DNA from 4 places in the Paenibacillus sp. cl130 genome. Region 4 is predicted to be linked to each of the others. Evidence: predicted binding sites of a transcription regulator. Region 4 holds the regulator's gene; each other region holds the start of a gene.
The links. The regulator Rex, encoded in region 4, represses fermentation and respiration genes when NADH is low (regulators of the CRP and FNR family bind a similar motif). The targets are predictions, from matches to a motif close to TTGTGAAATATTTCACAA.

Region 1 (4,975 bases), on a different contig from region 4:
GGAATGGACAGTTCCAAATACGTGCGAAAACGATCCATGCCGTCCAGTGCTAGCGTCACCAACTTGCCACTGCCTTCCTGCGCTGCAAAACCCGGCCCCCGTTCGAACAAACGTGCAAGCAGACGCTCCCGTAAGGAAGCGCCTGAAGCTTCGGCAAAACGGCCGGCTGTCCGACGTTGCAGCCAGATCATCGTATGCCTCATTGCAAAAGCTGCGAAAAACAACGCCAGCGACGGCCAAGCCATCACCAGCGGATTTTTATCAAACAAAATCGTAACAGCCTTTGCCAAGAAGACTGCTTGTGCAATCACAGCAGCCCCCTGGAGCAGGGAAAGGGCAGCCAGTAGCAGCATTACTGGCCGAATGCCCTTTAATTCTAACCATGCCTTATCCATTAGTATTCCAAATGATCCTTCTCACTGAGACGCTTATGGAAAACAAAATAGCTCCACGCCTGATAAGCCAGCACAAAGGGTAAAAGCGTTGCTGCAACAATCGTCATGGCTTTCAGTGTGTAATGACTGGAGCTTGCATTATAAATCGTCAAATCAAAAGCACTGTTAATCGAGCTCACCATAAATCTTGGGAACAAACCAACGAATAACGAAACGAAGGTCAGCAAAATCAATGCACCTGTCATCCCGAAGGCCCATCCTTCGCGGCTCTGCTTCAGGAAGTACCACGTCAGCACATAGGCGACAATTCCCACTGCTACCGCAGCATACATAAAGGGACCGCGACGTGCAAATAAATCCGTTGCAAAATAAGTCCATACCACCATGCCAGCGAGTAAAATGCCCAATACCGGAAGAAATTTGGACGCAATCACGCGAGCACGATCCCGTACTTCTCCAATCGTCCGCAGGGAAATGAACGTCAGCCCATGCATTAGGCACATTCCGACCACTGTCAGTCCAATCCATACGGTGTATCCATTGAACACATCGGAAAATCCAGCTTTCAAATCCATGTTTTGCTGAATAGGTACACCTTTCACCAAAGCCGCAAAAGCCATACCGAACAGCATCGGCGGTAGAAAGCTACCAATCAGAATGCAGGCATCCCACGTTCCTGTCCACCATTTCCCTTCAGCCTTGCCGCGGAACTCAAAAGAAACTCCACGCAAGATCAAACCTAGCAAAATAAAGACAAATACCAGATAATATCCGCTGAACATAGTTGCATAAAAATGCGGGAAAGCGGCAAACATCGCACCTGCTGCTGTAATCAGCCACACTTCGTTGGCATCCCAAAATGGACCAATCGTATTGATCATCAAACGTTTTTGTTGGTCATTGCGCGGTACCAATCCCGTGGCCATCCCCACGCCAAAATCAAAGCCCTCCAGAAAAAAGAAACCGGTAAACAACACTGCGATCAATAAGAACCATAAATCATTTAGCGTCATTATTGTCACCCCCTTGGGCAAATGGATCATGAATTACCGTTTGCTGATGTGGCTCGATATCTGGACCTTTGCGAGCCGTACGGTAAAACAGAAATGCCAGCACACCTGTTAAAATTAAATACAATGTGGTAAATGAGATGAACGAGAACAGCACTTCTCCTGCCACAACCGTAGGCGAAACAGAATCTTTTGTTTGAAGCAAACCAAATACAGTCCACGGTTGGCGACCTATTTCGGTCATGATCCAACCAGCAGTATTCCCAATGAATGGAAGGGATATCCCCCATATCATAAGACGGAAGAACCAGCGATGTGAACCTTCCAGCTTTTTACGGAACGTCAGGTAAGTACCGTATAAAGCGAGTGCAATCATGCCACATCCCGCCGCAATCATAATACGGAAGCTCCAGAACGTGGTACGTACTGGCGGGATATAATCGCCCGGACCATAGGTTTTTTCATATTCTGCTTGAAGCTCATTCATACCAGGCACAGAGCCGGAAAATTTACTATAAGATAGAAAACTCAGAGCAAAAGGAACTTTAATTTCAAAGGTATTTTCCTTCTTTTCAGGATCTATACCCGCGATAACTGTCCAAGGAGCGGGGTCACCGCTGTTCTCCCATAAGCCCTCACTGGCAGCCATCTTCATCGGTTGTGTTTTCACTAAATATTGAGCCTGACCATGACCAAACAAAGGAATAGCAATGGCACTGATTAAGGCAACAATAATGCTCAATTTGAAAGAAGGTTTAAAAAAGTCCATATTCTTTTTGTGCATCAACTTCCATGCACTGATACCCGCGATAAGAAATGCCCCCGTTGCAAAAGCAGCAAACAACGTATGCGGAAATTCCCATAACAGTTGTTCATTCGTTAACAGAGCAGCAAAATCTTTCATTTCTGCACGTCCATTTTGAATCTCATATCCTACTGGACGCTGCATGAATGAATTAGCAGCTAGAATCCACAACGCCGATAACATCGTACCGATAGATACCAGCCACATACAGATTAAATGGACCGTTTTGGACAATCTTTCCCAACCGAATACCCATAATCCGATAAAGGTCGATTCCAGGAAAAATGCAAGCAGCGCTTCAATCGCCAGCGGCGTACCGAATACATCACCGACAAAACGGGAAAAGTCCGACCAATTCATCCCGAACTGGAATTCTTGCAAAATCCCGGTGACTACGCCCAATGCAAAGTTAATCAGCAGAAACGTTCCCCAGAATTGAGCCATTTTTTTGTACAAGTCATTTTTTTTGATAACATACATAGTCTCCATAATTGCCACCAATAACGACAATCCAATGGAGATCGGCACATAAACAAAGTGAAGAATCGTTGTAGTTGCAAACTGCAACCGTGCCAAATCCAATACGTCCATGATGTTGCTCCTCCCCCTGCACTTCTCTTAACATTGATTTATAGTGTCTGTAATCTGAAGTCTTCTACATTTGTGATAGTATTCACATTCTTACATATGCAGCGGTCACTTTTTAGAAAATGACTCACTCAACTACCTTCACCATGGTTGTCATGATCCGGCTTCAGATTATCCCCATTATATAGAATAAATTTAAATGAAATAGAATCGAAAATGTGAACATCGTGTCAAATCTGTGTCATAACGATGGCGATTTGATGAAAACGGCCTAAACTACATAATAAATGTGACATTTTCGATTGATCTATCCATTTATCCGCCATAAAAAAAGAGCCTCTCTTCGTTCGGAGGTCGTACCTCCGACATCTGTAAGAGAGACTTCATAGCGTTGAACCTAGGGATTCTATCAACAGCCATCTGTTCCTCCGTTCTTTTGAACCCGATTACGGTAGGAGGAAGGTGACATTCCAACATACTTTTTAAATTTACTATGAAAATAATCTGCATTCGCATATCCTACGCGTTCCGCCACCTGGTGCACCTTAATTCCTTGAGCAAGCAATTCTCTTGCTCGCTCAATCCTCACCTTATCCAGGTAGGCATTAAAGGCCTCGCCAGTATGACTTTTGAACAGTTTGCCCAAATAGCCACTATTGTAATTGAACATATCTGCCAGTAACTCCAGTCGCAAATTTTCATCATAATGACTATGTATAAAGTCAATCATTTGTTTCATGATGATGCCCTTGCCACCAGATTCAGTCTGACCAATCCATTGCAACACATGCTCCAGCGAGTGATCCACCAGCTCGCCCAATGTGGAATAAGCATATACATCGGTTATAAAGCTGGAGTGCTCCTCCAGCACGGTTCGGCTGTGATCCTGTCCAGCTGCATACTTGTTCAACGCCAGTGTGAATGTTTGGGCGAACGCCGCCTTGATTGCAGATTCTGTGCGATAAATCCGTGGAAATTGGCCTTCCATATCCTTAATGACACGGGTTGCAGCTTCACTATTAGCCATATCTAGCGCATAGTACAGCTTTTCCGCATAACGTAGGGGATCATCTGTTGCACTATCAGACGCTCCACTCCTTTCAGTCTCGACTGTCTCCAATTCGTGTAGGTCTCCGGAAAGCATGACTCTTTCTGCCCGGAACAAAAACGTACGCTCCAATAATCGTAGTGCCTGCTCAAAAGATCTGGGAATGTCGTTAAGAATAGCTACAGGATCACCAGCAGCCACATAAATTTCCGTAGCCCACAGCTTTAGCTCCTGTCGCCAAGCAGCCAGTAACTGAACAGCATCTTTCTCCGTTTTTAACGTGGCGGGAAGCAAAAGACCCATATATATTCCAGCCTCAAACACGATACCTCTGCCCTGCTCATGGCACAATTCTGTTAGCCGCTGCTTTGCTGCCGACTGCCGGGCTTGCCGATCCCAGTCAGGTATACGTAAATCCAGCAGAATAACCTGATAGCTACTCCAGTCCAACGCTGGTAACGCGGGCTGTTGTCCATGTTTTCCGTTACCGCTTTGATGTTCAGCTTGCTTGGATGCTCTGTGAAGAGAATCGCTGCTTTCCACAGCATTACGAGCATGCTCTTGATGAACCGGAAACAATAGTGCTTCGATCCAATTACGCTCATGGGAAGGCGGACTTCCCCATTTGCCATCTTCTTTCTCGTCCTCAATGTTTTGCCGTACCCGTTTCAACTCTGTCGTCATTTCTTCCTCATCAACTGGCTTCAGTAGGTAGCCATCCACCCCGAAGCCCATGGCTTGCCGTGCATAATCAAAGTCTGCATATCCGCTTAATATGAGAAAGTGAAACGGCTCTCCGTTCTTTTCACGTATGCTTCGTATGACCTCCAGCCCACTCATCCCGGGCATACGAATATCTACAATGACCAGCTCCGGTCGATGCTCTCCGAACTTATCCAGAGCCTCGCGTCCGTTCCCTGCCGTATCGACAATACGGAAGCCACAATTCCCCCAGTCAATAATGGAGGACAATCCTTCACGAATCGCAGGCTCATCATCTACAATCATTGCTTTATACATTCGACTCTTCCCCCCTTGGTATGGAAAAGTATACGGTTGTTCCTTCTTGTAATGCGCTTTCAATATGCAGTCCATAACGTTCGCCGTACATCAATGTTAGACGTTGATG
Region 2 (4,975 bases), on a different contig from region 4:
AAATCGCAGCTAAACTTTCAATAGTTGGCTCTGTACCAGCAGAAGCAATGACAAGGTCAGGTTCCCCACCTTGATCTGTACTTGCCCAATCAATAATCTTCAACCCTTTGTCCACCAATTCTTTCGCTTCATCAGCACTAAACCATTGTGGACGTGGGTGTTTAGACGAAACAATCAAATTGATCTTTTGACGGTCATTTAAAATGGTGTCGAAAACAGCCAACAATGAATTGGCATCCGCTGGCAGATACTCCCGAATAAATTCTGGTTTTTTATCAGCCAAATGACCTAACAAACCTGGATCTTGGTGTGTATACCCATTATGATCCTGTTGGAACACTGTTGAGGTTGCTACGACATTCAATGATGGGATATCTGCACGCCATCCTTGATCCGTTGCTTTACGCAGCCACTTAAAGTGTTGGGTGATCATCGAGTCAACCACACGCAGGAAGGCTTCGTAACTTGCAAAGAAACCATGACGACCTGTTAATACATAACCTTCCAGCAATCCTTCAGCTTGGTGTTCGGATAATTGAGAATCAATTACGCGGCCATAGGATGATAAGAATTCATCATTAGGTTCAATAATTTGGTCCATCCATTGGCGTTTGGTTACTTCAAAAACAGGAGCCAAGCGGTTAGACATCGTTTCATCCGGTCCGAAGATTCTGAAATTACGATTTTCTTCATTTAAAAGAACCACATCTTTAACGTATTTCCCTAAAACCGACATATCTTGCGCAATCACTTTACCAGGTACGGAATTATCCAGCGCATAGTTACGGAAATCCGGTAATTTCAAGTCTTTAATGAGGTTACCCGCATTCGCAGCAGGGTTCATTCCCATACGTTTATCGCCTGTAGGCAGGATTTCAGCAAGCTCAGAGTTTAAACGACCGTTTTCGTCGAACAATTCCTCTGGTCTATAGCTATTCAGCCATTCTAACAAAGCAGGTGCGTGTTGCATATTTTTTTGATCAACCGGAATTGGAACCTGATGGGCACGGAATGAATTTTCATTCGGCACGTTGTCCCATTCCTTCGGACCTGTCCAGCCTTTAGGTGAACGGAATACAATCATCGGCCACGCCGGACGAGTAAGGTCATTATTTTCACGCGCATTCTTCTGAATAGCTTCAATCTTCTCGATGGCTGTATCCAATACTTTCGCCATTTCTGGATGCATGTGATCCGGATTTTCACCTTCAACAAAGAACGGCTCCCAACCCAAACCTTTAAAGTATGAGGTCAATTCTTCTTTCGATTGACGAGACATAATCGTTGGGTTACTAATCTTAAAGCCATTCAAGTGCAAGATTGGCAGCACTGCACCATCCGTGATGGGGTTGATAAATCTGTTAGAGAACCACGAAGCGGCTAATGGGCCCGTTTCAGCTTCGCCATCACCAATAACAACAGCCGAAATCAGATCAGGATTATCCAGAATGGCACCTACACCATGAGAAAGGGAGTAACCTAATTCTCCACCTTCATGGATAGATCCAGGTGTTTCAGGAGCAGCATGTGAAGCAATACCGCCAGGGAAAGAGAATTGTTTGAACAATTTCTTCATACCTGGGATATCTTGCGTAATTTGCGGATAGATTTCAGTGTAACTTCCATCCAGATAAGAATTTGAAACCATAACCTGGCCGCCGTGACCAGGACCTTCAATGTAAAGCATGCTCAAATCATATTTATTAATAACACGATTTAGATGTGCATAAATAAAGTTTTGACCCGGAATTGTGCCCCAGTGTCCAATAGGCTTAACTTTCACATCTGAATCTTTTAAAGGCTCTCTCAACAAAGGATTATCTTTTAAATAAAGCTGACCTACCGAAATGTAGTTCGTTGCACGCCAATATGCATCAAGTTTTTCCAAATATGTTTTAGATGAATAATCTGCTAACACGGGTGATAATGACATTGTGTCCACTCCCTAAGTAGTTTTGTTTGTAATTTATTTCCGGAAATTTCATCTACATGTCCATCATAACGCTATGCCAATTTAATTCAACCTTTTTCACAAGTGATACGGTCCAATTTTGTGAAATTTTGAACATACTATGAAATATAAATTAAAAAGACAGTAAAAAAGCTCTTACATTAAAATATATAGAAGTATAAACCAATAAAATTTGTAATAAACGAGGTAATTGCAGGCTTCAATCCTTTTTTCAAAACCATAAAAAAAAGACCGGAGAATTCTCCAGTCTTATCATTAGTGAACCGATACAAAAGTATTAAATTTCAAATATTTGTAATGAAATCGCATATGAGAAAACTCAAATGGCGTACCGTTATCTAAAAAGAACACACCTTCCATAATACCTACAGGCTCATTTTCATTTAAATGTAGCAGCTTTTGATCATTCTCTTGAGACGGTTCTGCAAAAATGGATAAAAAAGATTTGGTGACGGCCAAGTTCCGGGAGTCTTCCAAATAATTAAAAATGGACCCCTCAATAATTGTCTGATTTAAATTCTGGACAATTTTAATGGGGATATAGCCCGTTTCAATCATAAATGGATCATCATCAAACAGACGTAAGCGGACAATTTTGTAAACAAAATCATGAGTCTCCAAGAACAAATCGCGCTGTAATTCTTCTGTTGGCGGAATGACCTCAAAACTCAATACTTTGATCTTAGGCTTTTTACCATGCATTTGAAAATTATCAGTGACCCCTAGATTAGAGCCTTCGTAGTTAAAGATAGATTCATTTCTTATGTATAATGGATTAATAAATGTCCCGGAACCTTGTTTTTTGAAAATAATTCCGACATTCTCCATTTTAGTCAGAGCACGTTTAATTGAACTACGACTAACCTGGTAAGTCTCACTAAGACTACGTTCATCTGGCAATCTCATATCCGCAAACTTTCCCGCAAAAATTTTCATCTTGAGATCGTCAATAATTTGCTTATAGACAAATTGTGTCATAAAGTACTCCTCTTTCAGGTCTTCTATAACTCTATATAGTTTACCATAACTTGCCCATTTCATCTCATGTTTGTTTCTGTTTGCTGAGCGGGCTTTCAGCGGATAGGAAGCGCCGTCGCTTTTACTTTACATCTCTATGCATAATACCATGATTACACATATATAACACCACTGAACGTACCTGCAAAACAGCAGAAAATACAGAACCCCCACCTTAGCATCAGTAATAAGACCAAGCCTGTTTCGAACCTTGAGGGATGTTTGACTAGACCAGGCTAAAATCCTTGAATACATTGTTATTATTCATCTTGTTCAAACGTTTTCTAATAAGAATGGTGGGGGGGAGATCATATTGGCTATCCGCTACAGCGTCATCATTCCAACCTATAATCGAGCCCAGCAATTGTTGCTCACACTCGCTTCATTTGAGACACAAACCTATCCAAAGCAACTATTCGAAGTCATTGTAGCTGATGACGGTTCTACAGACGGAACGAAAGAAATGGTCGAAGGCTTCAAAGCATCCTATCCTCTTATCTATGTGTCACATCAGGAACAACGCGGTCGATCTGCCGTTCGAAATTTGGGACTGCGCCGTGCAAAAGGGCTATACATCATCTTCTGCGACGCTGACTTTGTAGTATTACCGGAATTCATTAGGATCGTGAGCCGTTATCACCGTAAATATCCCAAGTCTGTGCTCTCAGGCATTCCTCACTCATGGGACGATGCTTTTACCCATTATTACCCTGACTTTTCTCCTGAAGAAAAAGAACAATGTCGCAACATACTTACGCAGTCCAACTTATGGAATGCTGACTATGAAGCAGCGAACGAAATTACTCCAATCATAACCCCTGAAGATATCCTTCACCAAACGGGTGCACTGTCTAAAGTAGTTAGTCCCACAAGAGTCCCCCCCAATACGCAGAAACAATTTGCCACAACGGATGTCGCCCCCTGGATGCTGCTGGTTACTCGTTGTGTAGCCATCAGACGCAGTCACTTGATTCGTATTGGAGGTTTTAATGAACGGTTTGTGCTGTATGGACTCGAAGACTGGGACCTTGGCTATAGACTGCATCGCTTGAAGATCCCTTTTTATTGCATCAAAGAGGTGGTCGGATATCATCAGGAACATCCAACCTATCTCAGAGGTAACGTTTTAAATACAGAAAATCTGAGAATCATGTATGAAGCCTACGGATTCAATGACTCCTCGTTAAATTTATTTGCCCTTATCCCTCCATCCGAGGATTTTGAGACCTACAAAAATACGTTGCGGGTATTGCGCAGGGGATTCCGCTCTAGGTTAACACGCTCATCAGCACTGTTATTAAGAAGAACATTACGCATTGCAGCCAAACAGTTCTACGATCAAAGCCATACTCATGCATACAAAAAATCATTACACTTGATAAAAAAGAAAGCAGAGAACCGGAAAAGTCGAGTCGCTCACGTGTTACGAGAAATGCTGGTGAAGTCTGAAAAGCTGGTGGAATAATAGTTACTCATTTACAGCGTACAAAATCGTGTGTATTGCATCCTCCTTACGGGATAAAAAAACTCCTCCATAAAGGTGCGAGCCCAACTTGGCAAGCAGCTTTATGAAGGAGGAGTCGCCATGTCCGGAGATAACGACAAGAATTGTCGTTACTAGTTTACTATTCCTCTGATAGTCCAGCATGCTTTCTGATTATTCATTACATATGAATTTTACCAACTGCTAAGAACTCAATATTTTAATGCTATCATCGCACCAGCTAATTAAACTGCTAAACTGACTTTTACCATAGCTCATTGTGATCATCCAATATTTGTGATTATGGTCTTTATGCTCTACGTTGATAAGCCAACGTTCAAGTTCTTCAAAAATATGCAAGCTTTCCACTAGCTTTTCTTTATACTCCTGTATGTGCTTTATAATCGTTTCAGGCGAAGAATTCCCGCCAAAAAACACCCTCAACAGCAGCTCATTTTTTTTAAGCATCACCACATGCTCCATGGGCTGAGAAAGCCAGTCTG
Region 3 (4,975 bases), 160 kb from region 4:
ATTAGCAAACGCCATACCAGCAAGTGTGGAAGCATTATGCATTTTTTCACGAGCCAGCTTATCACCGATCAGAGCCGATTGTTCTAGGTATTGGAATACCAATTGAATGGCTTTAATTGCCAGACCATCTGTGTAATCATTAGCCATTACGGACACGTAAGCCTCGATAGCATGTGTCAGAACGTCCATACCTGTGTCCGCTACAGCTGTTTTAGGCAGCGAATATACAAACACTGGGTCAATAATTGCCACATCAGGAGTCAACTCATAGTCAGCCAGCGGGTACTTCGTGTTACCCAGGTTTTTGTCCGTAATTACTGCAAACGATGTAACTTCGGAACCTGTACCCGAGGTTGTAGGGATAGCTACAAATTGTGCTTTTTGGCCCAGACGTGGGTACTTGTAAATCCGTTTACGGATATCCATGAATTTTTGTTTTAAGTTATTGAAATCAGTATCTGGATATTCATAGAACATCCACATGCCTTTAGCCGCATCCATTGGCGAACCGCCGCCCAGTGCGATGATGCAATCCGGTTGGAAACGTCTCATCATTTCTGTACCACGTTCTACCGTAACTGTCGATGGATCTGGCTCTACTTCAGAGAACACTTCGATAGCTACCGGTGTTTGGCGTTGATGCAGATAATGAATAACACGATCCACATATCCCAGTTTTACCATCATAGGGTCCGTGATAATGGCTACACGTGTGATATCAGGCATTTTAGCAAGATACTGTGTCGAATTTTTTTCAAAATAGATTTTGGAAGGTACTTTGAACCATTGCATATTCACCGTCCGTTTCGCCACCCTTTTCACATTAATCAAATTGACTGCCGATACGTTCGACGAAGTCGAGTTACGACCGTACGAACCGCAACCGAGTGTCAACGAAGGAAGATTGGTGTTGTAAATGTCGCCAATCGCACCATGTGTGGAAGGTGCATTTACAATGATACGTCCTGTTTGCAGACGGTTTGCGAAGCGGGCGATAACGTCCTCATCGTTCGAATGAATAGCGGACGAGTGGCCCATGCCCCCGAATTCCACGACTTCAGCAGCGCGTTGAATACCTTGTTCCGCATTTTTTACTTTATAGCAAGCCAATACAGGACTCAATTTCTCCGCAGACAATGGGAATTTTGTTCCTACCCCTTCAATCTCAGCGACCAAAATTTTAGTTCCTGCTGGTACTGTGATACCACTCATTTCAGCAATTTTCACAGCAGACTGCCCGACGATTGCTGGGTTCACTGCACATTTCTCGACATTCATAGCTCCTTGAGTGAGCTTAGCTGCTTCTTCTTTATTTACAAAATAGCAGCCGTTAGCGATCATCAATTTTTTCACTTGTTCGAAGATTGGCTCTTCGATAATAACCGCTTGCTCGGAAGCACAAATCATACCGTTGTCAAAAGATTTAGAGAGGATAAGATCGTTCACGGCCTGCTTGATGTCTGCTGTTTTTTCAATAAAGCAAGGCACGTTACCTGGGCCTACACCCAGAGCAGGTTTACCGCAGCTATATGCCGCCTTAACCATGCCTGATCCACCAGTTGCCAGAATCAGAGCCACATCCGGGTGATTCATGAGTGAATTTGTCTTATCCATCGATGGAGCTTCAATCCATTGAATACAATCAGCTGGAGCACCATGTTTGACGGCTGCTTCGAGCAAGACGCGGGCTGCTTCCGCACTACACGATTGAGCAGATGGATGGAAACCGAAAATGATTGGGTTACGTGTTTTAATGGCAATCAACGCTTTGAACATCGTAGTCGAAGTCGGGTTTGTCACTGGAGTGATCCCCATGATAATGCCGACTGGCTCTGCTATCTTTTGAAAACTGTCAAAATCATTGTCTTCAATGACACCGACGGTTTTTTCATTTTTGATACTATGATAGACATATTCTGTTGCAAACATGTTTTTGGTGATTTTGTCCTCGTACACACCGCGTCCTGTTTCTTCAACAGCCAACTTCGCCAGGTACATGTGTTTATCCATCCCTGCGAGTGCCATAGCTTGTACGATTTCGTCAATCTGTTCCTGATTCATACTCATGAAAGCTTGCTGTGCCCGGTTCCCCCGGTCAATCAGCGTTTGAATATACTGCTCTGCGCTTTGCTCTTTTTGGATAACCTCGTTTTTAACAGCCATTTCCCTCATCCTCCTGTTATCTCGTGTACTATCTCTTGTTCACGCACTGATCGTAACACAGCTTTTCAAGATATATTGTGATTTTTTTCACAATCTATTTAAAATTTTATTTTATGAAGTGAATTAAATCACAAAGTTTGGAATTCTGCCACTTTTACCCCCTCTTCTTGCCCCAAAAACGCATTGCGCAGGTATATAATGAATTTGAATTGATCAAGTTGCAGATAAAAAACATAGGATACAAAGGGGAAATGGACGATGAGAAACCCTACAAATGTAATGGAAGCCCGCGGCAACACCTGTTGCTTCTCGGAGGCCAGCTTCAACCGGTTGCAAGTGATGATGAAAGATCGAGTTATGCCAGAAAGCTCGCATCTGTTCTGGGAAGGAGATACAGCGGATAAGCTGTTTTATATTAAGCGCGGACGCGTGAAAGTAACCAAAACAACGGATGAGGGTAAGGAACTTATTCTATATATGTATCAAAGCGGCGATCTTGTTGGTCAAGCCGATCCATTTTTCGGTACTAAGCATTCCTTTTCTGCTGAGGTTCTGGAAGACAGTGATATTGGCGTAATCGATCATACAGATCTGGAGCTACTTATTTGCCAGCATTGTGATTTTGCGATTGACTTTATGAAATGGATGGGTTCGCATCATCGCATTACTCAGACTAAGTTCCGCGATTTGATGATGTACGGCAAGCCTGGCGCTTTATGTTCAACACTCATCCGTCTATGCAATACCTATGGTGAGCCTCACGGCGAACATATCCTGATTCATAAAAAAATTACTCATACTGACTTATCAAATATGATCGGTGCGACTCGGGAAAGCGTAAACCGGATGCTTAGTGATCTACGTAAGAAAAATGCAGTTGAATATGATAATGGCATGATTGTTGTCAAGGATTTGGAAATGCTGCAAGGCGTATGTCATTGTGAATTGTGCCCTCGTGAGATTTGCCGCATATAATAAATCGTTTTTTACGTAAAAGGGAGTGTTATAAGCCATTATAGCTTATAACACTCCCTAATTTATTTCCACTCCTCTACTTATACAGAAGCAGTTGCGAAGCATTTTAACAATAGTCCTTCTTCTGGCAACACACTTTTTAAAACTGTAAGCATAGATAACTTAAATTCCCCATCTCATAGCTTCTATGGATGACCTTGGCTTTGTTTGCAGGATTGCCACTCCCCATTGCAATAAACAACGGTACAAAGTGCTCTGCTCTTGGTACGGCCTGGCGAGCATACGGTGCTTCGCTTTCATAGTGATCCAAAGCCTCTATATCTCTACTTTGCACTTTTTCAATAATCCAATCATCAAAATCTATAGCCCAAGGTTCTGTTTTCGTTTCCCCCCATTTGACGATACGCAGATTATGAACAGTCACTCCACTGCCAATGACCAGAATATCTTGTTCTCCCAGTCCACGCAGCACTTCACCAATGGCATATTGTGCTTTGGGCGAAAGATATGGATTTACTGAGATCTGAACTACCGGAATGTCTGCCTCAGGATACATACGATGCAACAATGTCCAGGATCCATGATCCAGTCCCCTCACCCGGTCAGTTTGTACGTCAATGCCCTTTTGTTCATATAATTTTTCCAGCTTATTGGCCAGTTCCACAGAACCATGTGCTGGATATTTCACCATGTACAGTTCCGGTGGGAAACCGCCAAAATCATAAATGGTATCGTACACGTCATCCATCGAACTGATCGTCAACGTTTGCGCTTCCCAATGAGCAGTAAAGATAACAACCGCTTTAGGGCGAATGCTTTTCCCTAGTTGCTCTAAAAATGAAGTATAGTCCGTCTGTTCAATAGCAAGCACCGGTGAGCCGTGGGCCAAAAATAAAGATGGCATCATATAAAGATCCCCTTATCAGTAATAGTTTATTTTATTCATTAAGTAACTTTATGTAAGCAATAATACATAAGTAACAAAGTAATGTCAACACAGATTTCAACATACACTTAAAGATCAGAGATTCCATAAATAAAGATTGATATAGGTATAAGGTCATAGTAATATGTAACTAATAAATTTAAAATTTCACTATATCTCGATACAAAGGACTGGTTTCTATGGAGATACATACTTCTAATTGCCCAAAATGCGGTTCCGTTTTTCGTCAAAACCTTAGAAACCTGTGTAGTTCTTGTATTCAGGAAGAAAATATATTCTTGGACCGCTGTTCTAACTATCTATGGAAGCATCCTTCTACTCATACTCGTCAGCTCAGTGACGTAACCGGCACACCTATAGAATTGCTCACAGATTGGGTAAGAGCAGGCAAGTTTCCCTCCACATACAGTCAGCTTGATTATCCTTGTGAATCCTGCCGTTCCCCCATTTATGCAGGAAGACTTTGCCATTCCTGCTTGGGTACATTCCGTTCGGCCGCGCTGGATATTCAAACCCGTGTGCCCCGCCGTGCAACAGCAGGATTATTCTCAGTTGCAGGGCGCGTCAAAGGCTATTAAGCCGTCCTGCCTATGCAGATCATTTCTGTAAAATGGATAAGTAGTCCTATACACAAAATAAAAAAACAGCCTTTTTCCTAGGAAAAGGCTGTTTTGCTATGAGAAACGCTTATTTAGTTTGGTGCTCATCTAATCCATTCCTCAGCCCAAAATTGAATCTGTTCCATAACCGGCTGAAGCGCACGGCCTTTGGTTGTTAGCTCGTATTCAATGCGGACAGGAGTTTCCGGATATACATGACGTGTAAGTATTCCTTCATTTTCCAAATCTTTCATCCGCTCTGATAACATTTTGTCACTCATTGTGGGAATCA
Region 4 (4,975 bases):
GGGTGAAACAGGACAGTTTTCTTCCCGTCTCAAACCTTCGGCCAAGCCTGCAAAGTGGGATCAGGCGGGTGCTTTGGAAAATCAGCTATATGTAACGATGAGCGAAATTTTGCGCAAGGGCGACAAGCTGATGCTGGACGTCAAGGAAGAACATGACGATTATGCGGCAGATAGCCTTATTACAGATATCACGGGTCTGCTCAAGGATTTGGCGGGAATCCGAGAAAATTTGCGCTTTTTTATCCGACTCGATGATGAAACAACCGTATACTGGCTCGAAGCGAGTGGGCAATTCCGTAGTAAATCATTGCAATTTTATGCGGTGCCCGTCGATGTGAGCCGCCAGTTGAAAGAAATGTTTTTTGACAAAAAAAGAAGCATTATTCTGACGTCTGCTACCTTATCGGTAGATAAGTCGTTTCAGTACATGATCGATCAGCTCGGCTTGCAGGAGGCCGCAGATCAAGAGCGGCTGATGACTTCGCAGCTCCCGTCACCCTTTAATTACAGGGATCAGGTGTTGCTGGTCATTCCACGGGATTTCCCAAGCGTGAAGGGCAGTGTAGGAGATGCACACTTTGTAGATATGCTCGTTAGCTCTCTAGGAGCGACTGCTCAGGCGACGCGGGGGAGAATGCTCGTTCTGTTTACTTCCTATCGGATGCTCCGGCAAGTGTATGAGCCGCTCAAAGAGGCCTTAGCATCCAGCGAAATTACTGTGCTGGGACAAGGTGTGGACAGTGGGAGTCGCAGCAAGCTAACCCGCCGTTTTCAGGAAGCCAAAGCTTCTGTATTGCTGGGAACCAGCAGCTTCTGGGAAGGCGTCGATATTCCAGGAAAGGCTCTGACTTGTCTGGCCATTGTTCGCTTGCCGTTTCAACCGCCGAATCACCCGTTGCTGGAGGCAAAAAGCGAGCTGCTTCAGCAGCAGAAGAAGAATCCATTTATGAAGCTGTCTGTACCACAAGCGGTCATTCGCTTCAAACAGGGATTTGGTCGGTTAGTACGTACAGCGAGCGACCACGGGGTCGTTATCGTTTACGATACGCGTGTGATCGAATCCTATTACGGAAAGCACTTTTTGTACTCGTTACCGGGACCAAAAATGGAGCATATGCCATCGGAGCAAATGGTGCCCCGCATCGCCGAATGGCTCCAATCCGCCCCGGAGACAGAGGCATAACGGACGGACACTAAGTATGTTCGTTACAATTAGGGGGAGCAAGTATGAAATCAGATAAAATTTCAGAGGCTGTCGTACGGAGGTTACCCGTATATTTACGTTATCTGAATGCACTTCACAAACGGGAGGTGGCTACGGTCTCTTCTCAAGAGTTGGGACAGAGGCTAGATTTGAACCCGGCCCAAATCCGTAAAGATCTCGCCTATTTTGGAGATTTTGGTCGGAAGGGTATCGGTTATGATGTTTCTTATTTAATTGAGAAAATACGCCATATCCTGAAAATCGACCAGCAAATTAATGTCGTATTGGTCGGTGCGGGTAATCTGGGGCAAGCCCTTTCGAATTATAACGCTTATTTAAAAGACAATATGAAGATTGTAGCAGTATTTGATGCGTTTCCAGATAAGGTAGGGACCAAGATCAATACATTGGTCGTTCAACCGATGGATGAACTGGAAGCCACTGTGAGAGAAAAAAACATTCGAATCGGGATTATTACCGTACCTGATTTTGAAGCACAGCACGTGGCTGACAGGCTTATTGAGAGCGGAATTGGAGCGATTCTGAACTTTGCACCGACTACTCTCAAGGCACCGGCCAACATTCGGATTCATGCCACAGACTTTACAACTGATTTGCTTAGCCTCGCTTATTATTTGGAGGACGGAAAGGAAGAAACACAATATGACAGTGAATAAATGGATGATTAAAAACGGCTCTTTTGCCGTAAATGGATCAGAAGCTGGGGTAGTCCATGGTTTTATGATTGTGGAGGATAGCCGTATTACTTATATTGGCGAAACTTTGCCTGCGGGTGAGGAAGAGACGGAAGCGATCGATGGTAAGGGGCTATTGTTTTTACCTGGTCTGATTAATACTCATGGTCATGCGGCGATGTCTCTGCTGCGTGGGCATGGAGATGACTTGGCACTTCAAGTATGGCTTCAGGAGAAAATGTGGCCTATGGAAGCCAAGTTTACATCTACGGACGTGTACTGGGGTACGTCCTTGTCTGTGCTGGAAATGCTGAAAGGTGGAACAACGACCTTCCTGGATATGTACGATCATATGGATGAGGTGGCTCGTGTAGCTGAAGAGTCAGGTATTCGTGCAAGTCTGATGCGTGGAGCAATTGGACTATGCTCGGAAGAAGAACAGCGAATCAAGCTGGCTGAGGCCGTGACTTTTGCGCGTAACTGGCATGGTAAAGCAGACGGGCGTATTACAACGATGATGTCTCCGCACGCGCCATACACATGTCCACCTGCGTTTATTGAAAAATTCGTACAAGCTGCGCATGATCTGGACTTGCCACTGCATACGCACATGTCTGAGACGATCGCCGAAGTGGAGCAAAACGTACGCGACTACGGTTTGCGTCCAGTTGCACACTTAGATAAGCTTGGCTTTTTCTCCCGTCCTTCGCTTGTTGCCCATGGCGTTCATTTGAACGACGAAGAAATAGCTTTACTGGCTGAACGTGGTGTAGCGGTTTCGCATAATCCTGGTAGCAACTTGAAGCTGGCAAGTGGTGTGGCCAGAGTGCCTGAATTGCTGCGTGCAGGGGTTACTGTTTCTCTCGGAACGGATGGTCCTGCCAGCAATAATAACCTGGATATGTTCGAGGAAATGCGTCTGGCGGCACTTATTCACAAGGGTGTATCCGGTGACCCTACGGCAGTTCCTGCAAGTGAAGCGCTGCGTCTTGCAACAGAATACGGTGCAAAGTCGATTGGTTTAAAAGAAGTAGGAGCGTTGGCAGCGGGCAACAAGGCTGACTTTATCGCGTTGGATCTGAATCAGGCACATTTCTTGCCGCGTACAGATCTTATTTCCCATGCGGTATACTCTGCAAGCGCCAAGGACGTGGCTCATGTGTGGGTAGACGGTCGCCAGGTTGTGAAAAACGGCGAATGCCTGACTATGGACGAGGAACGTATCAAACATGAGGCACAAGCCGCCTTTGAAGGGCTGCTGTCGCGCTAATTTAGGTGTCACATCCCCTTAGAGAGGAAGCACGGGTTTGAAAAATAAGAAAAAGTGGATAGCGGTCGCCATTTTGGCCGTGATACTGATCCTGATCAGCATTTTCTGGTATTATTCCTATGTTACTCAAGACCAGGTGGCTGAGGAAAATGCCGCTATCATTAAGGCCAAGCAATCAGGTGGTCTGGTTAGCACGACTCAAACATGGAAGTCTGTGTGGGATCAGGTATATTGGGTGGTTCAAGGGAAAAATGCACAGAATGAAAATATAATGGTGTGGGTTCCTTTTCAAAAAGTGGAAGGAAAACCTAACGTACCTGCCGCAGATAATAGCGGTGTTCACACCGAGTTGCTGAAGAACGGAGTCGATGAGCAAAAAATGACGGCAATAATTCAGCAGCAGCTTCCAGGTGCAAAAATTGTAAGGCTTCAGCCGAGTGTGTTCAATGGCGAATATGTGTGGCAGTTGTTTTACGATGATGGAAGTCATCATTACTACACCTTTTATCGTTTCTCAGATGGGGTAGCGACGGGTGTGAAATATACTTTGCCCAATAACTGAGCTGGTGTGAGGATTGGCAAATGTGGAATGAATGACTAGTAAATGATTAAAAGCTCAAGAAAAAGACGTAAATACGAAAAAATTCGTATTTACGTCTTTTAGTTTTGCTATGCCGTAAAGCTGGCTGAAAGCCAGTGAAGCATCTTTACCTATCCATCTTCTCTCCTAGGTCAAATTCATCTTTGTGGCGGGCAACAGTGATCGTAAGATCAAATCCTACACGCAGCGTCTCGCCTCCACCATAACCAAAGATTTTGCCTCATCACAACTCCTCCACACATTGCCTTCGATATTAGATATACGTTATGATATACTATATTTTATAAGTGATAGACAAAAATGATAGAAAAAAGAATTGCTGATCACTATAAGATCATGCAATTTGGTTGTTTGTTGACATTCGTCCCGTTTCTTCTGGGTTTTACATTTTGAGAGGAGGATGTTGTTTGAAATTGCGTGCAGTTCCTATCGTTGTGGCGGCAGTTTTGGCAGCTTTGCTGCTATTTGGGGGATGGTTCATTTACCGTCAGGTTACAATGCAAAGTCCTCTGGAAAAACTGGTATCTCAATATCCAGGCGTGACAAGCGCTCAAATAGATATTAAACAGGATCAGGTTGTATTGAAACTAGATCTCAAACCGCAGGCGGATGTGGCCAGATTGGTCGATGTGGTTAAGCAAAAAGGACAATCCATCATTGGCAGCCGCACCATTAAGTTGGATATCGCAGATCGTTCCAATTCAGCACTGAATCAATGGTGGTCTGAGGCTATGTTTCCTGTGGCCGAAGCGATGGAAAATAAAAAGTATACTCAAATTTCATCTACAGTTGAGCAGATGAAAAAGAAAAAGACGGGTATCAAAGCTGATACCGACATGGATTCGAACAATGTCTATATCCGACTCAGCGAAGGTAAAGCGACCAAGTTTATCGTTTTGCCACGTCAATCTCAGCAAATGGGGGTATGGCCTAATGCCTAGATGGATTAAGGAAATATTAATCGGCATTGTGCCGGTAACCATTATATTTCTCGTTTTTATTGGGGTAAATATTATCCCTCTTCTGGTTGCTGGCGTGATGCTCAGCGGCTTGTTAATGCTTATGCATGCGCGTGGCGGTTTGGCCGTAGGTGCTGGGCAAGAGCGTAAACGTAAAAAAAATGGTCCGGACAAGCTGACTTTTGAGGAAATCGGTGGGCAAGAAAGCGCTAAGCAGGAACTGCGCGAGGCCCTGGATTTTTTGAA

Region 1: the regulator Rex is predicted to act here: its motif matches at 2,872-2,889, upstream of BM358_RS20665 (cytochrome ubiquinol oxidase subunit I).
Region 2: the regulator Rex is predicted to act here: its motif matches at 2,052-2,069, upstream of BM358_RS22070 (phosphoketolase family protein).
Region 3: the regulator Rex is predicted to act here: its motif matches at 2,239-2,256, upstream of adhE (bifunctional acetaldehyde-CoA/alcohol dehydrogenase).

What each region holds. Positions count from the first base shown of each region.
Region 1 covers NZ_FOYG01000008.1:106,900-111,874, forward strand. Annotated here, with positions in the region: gene cydD (thiol reductant ABC exporter subunit CydD) at 1-395, opposite strand, end outside; gene cydB (cytochrome d ubiquinol oxidase subunit II) at 395-1,408, opposite strand; gene BM358_RS20665 (cytochrome ubiquinol oxidase subunit I) at 1,395-2,801, opposite strand; gene BM358_RS20670 (response regulator transcription factor) at 3,208-4,866, opposite strand; gene BM358_RS20675 (sensor histidine kinase) at 4,859-4,975, opposite strand, start outside.
Region 2 covers NZ_FOYG01000009.1:178,598-183,572, forward strand. Annotated here, with positions in the region: gene BM358_RS22070 (phosphoketolase family protein) at 1-1,933, opposite strand, end outside; gene BM358_RS22075 (GntR family transcriptional regulator) at 2,228-2,950, opposite strand; gene BM358_RS22080 (glycosyltransferase family 2 protein) at 3,303-4,454, shown strand; gene BM358_RS22085 (PadR family transcriptional regulator) at 4,677-4,975, opposite strand, start outside.
Region 3 covers NZ_FOYG01000002.1:297,494-302,468, forward strand. Annotated here, with positions in the region: gene adhE (bifunctional acetaldehyde-CoA/alcohol dehydrogenase) at 1-2,163, opposite strand, end outside; gene BM358_RS07795 (Crp/Fnr family transcriptional regulator) at 2,422-3,138, shown strand; gene BM358_RS07800 (DODA-type extradiol aromatic ring-opening family dioxygenase) at 3,278-4,045, opposite strand; gene BM358_RS07805 (hypothetical protein) at 4,363-4,662, shown strand; gene BM358_RS07810 (winged helix-turn-helix transcriptional regulator) at 4,788-4,975, opposite strand, start outside.
Region 4 covers NZ_FOYG01000002.1:135,858-140,832, reverse strand. Annotated here, with positions in the region: gene dinG (ATP-dependent DNA helicase DinG) at 1-1,183, shown strand, start outside; gene BM358_RS06965 (redox-sensing transcriptional repressor Rex) at 1,228-1,881, shown strand; gene BM358_RS06960 (amidohydrolase) at 1,868-3,169, shown strand; gene BM358_RS06955 (cell wall elongation regulator TseB-like domain-containing protein) at 3,207-3,731, shown strand; gene BM358_RS06950 (hypothetical protein) at 4,178-4,711, shown strand; gene BM358_RS06945 (AAA family ATPase) at 4,704-4,975, shown strand, end outside.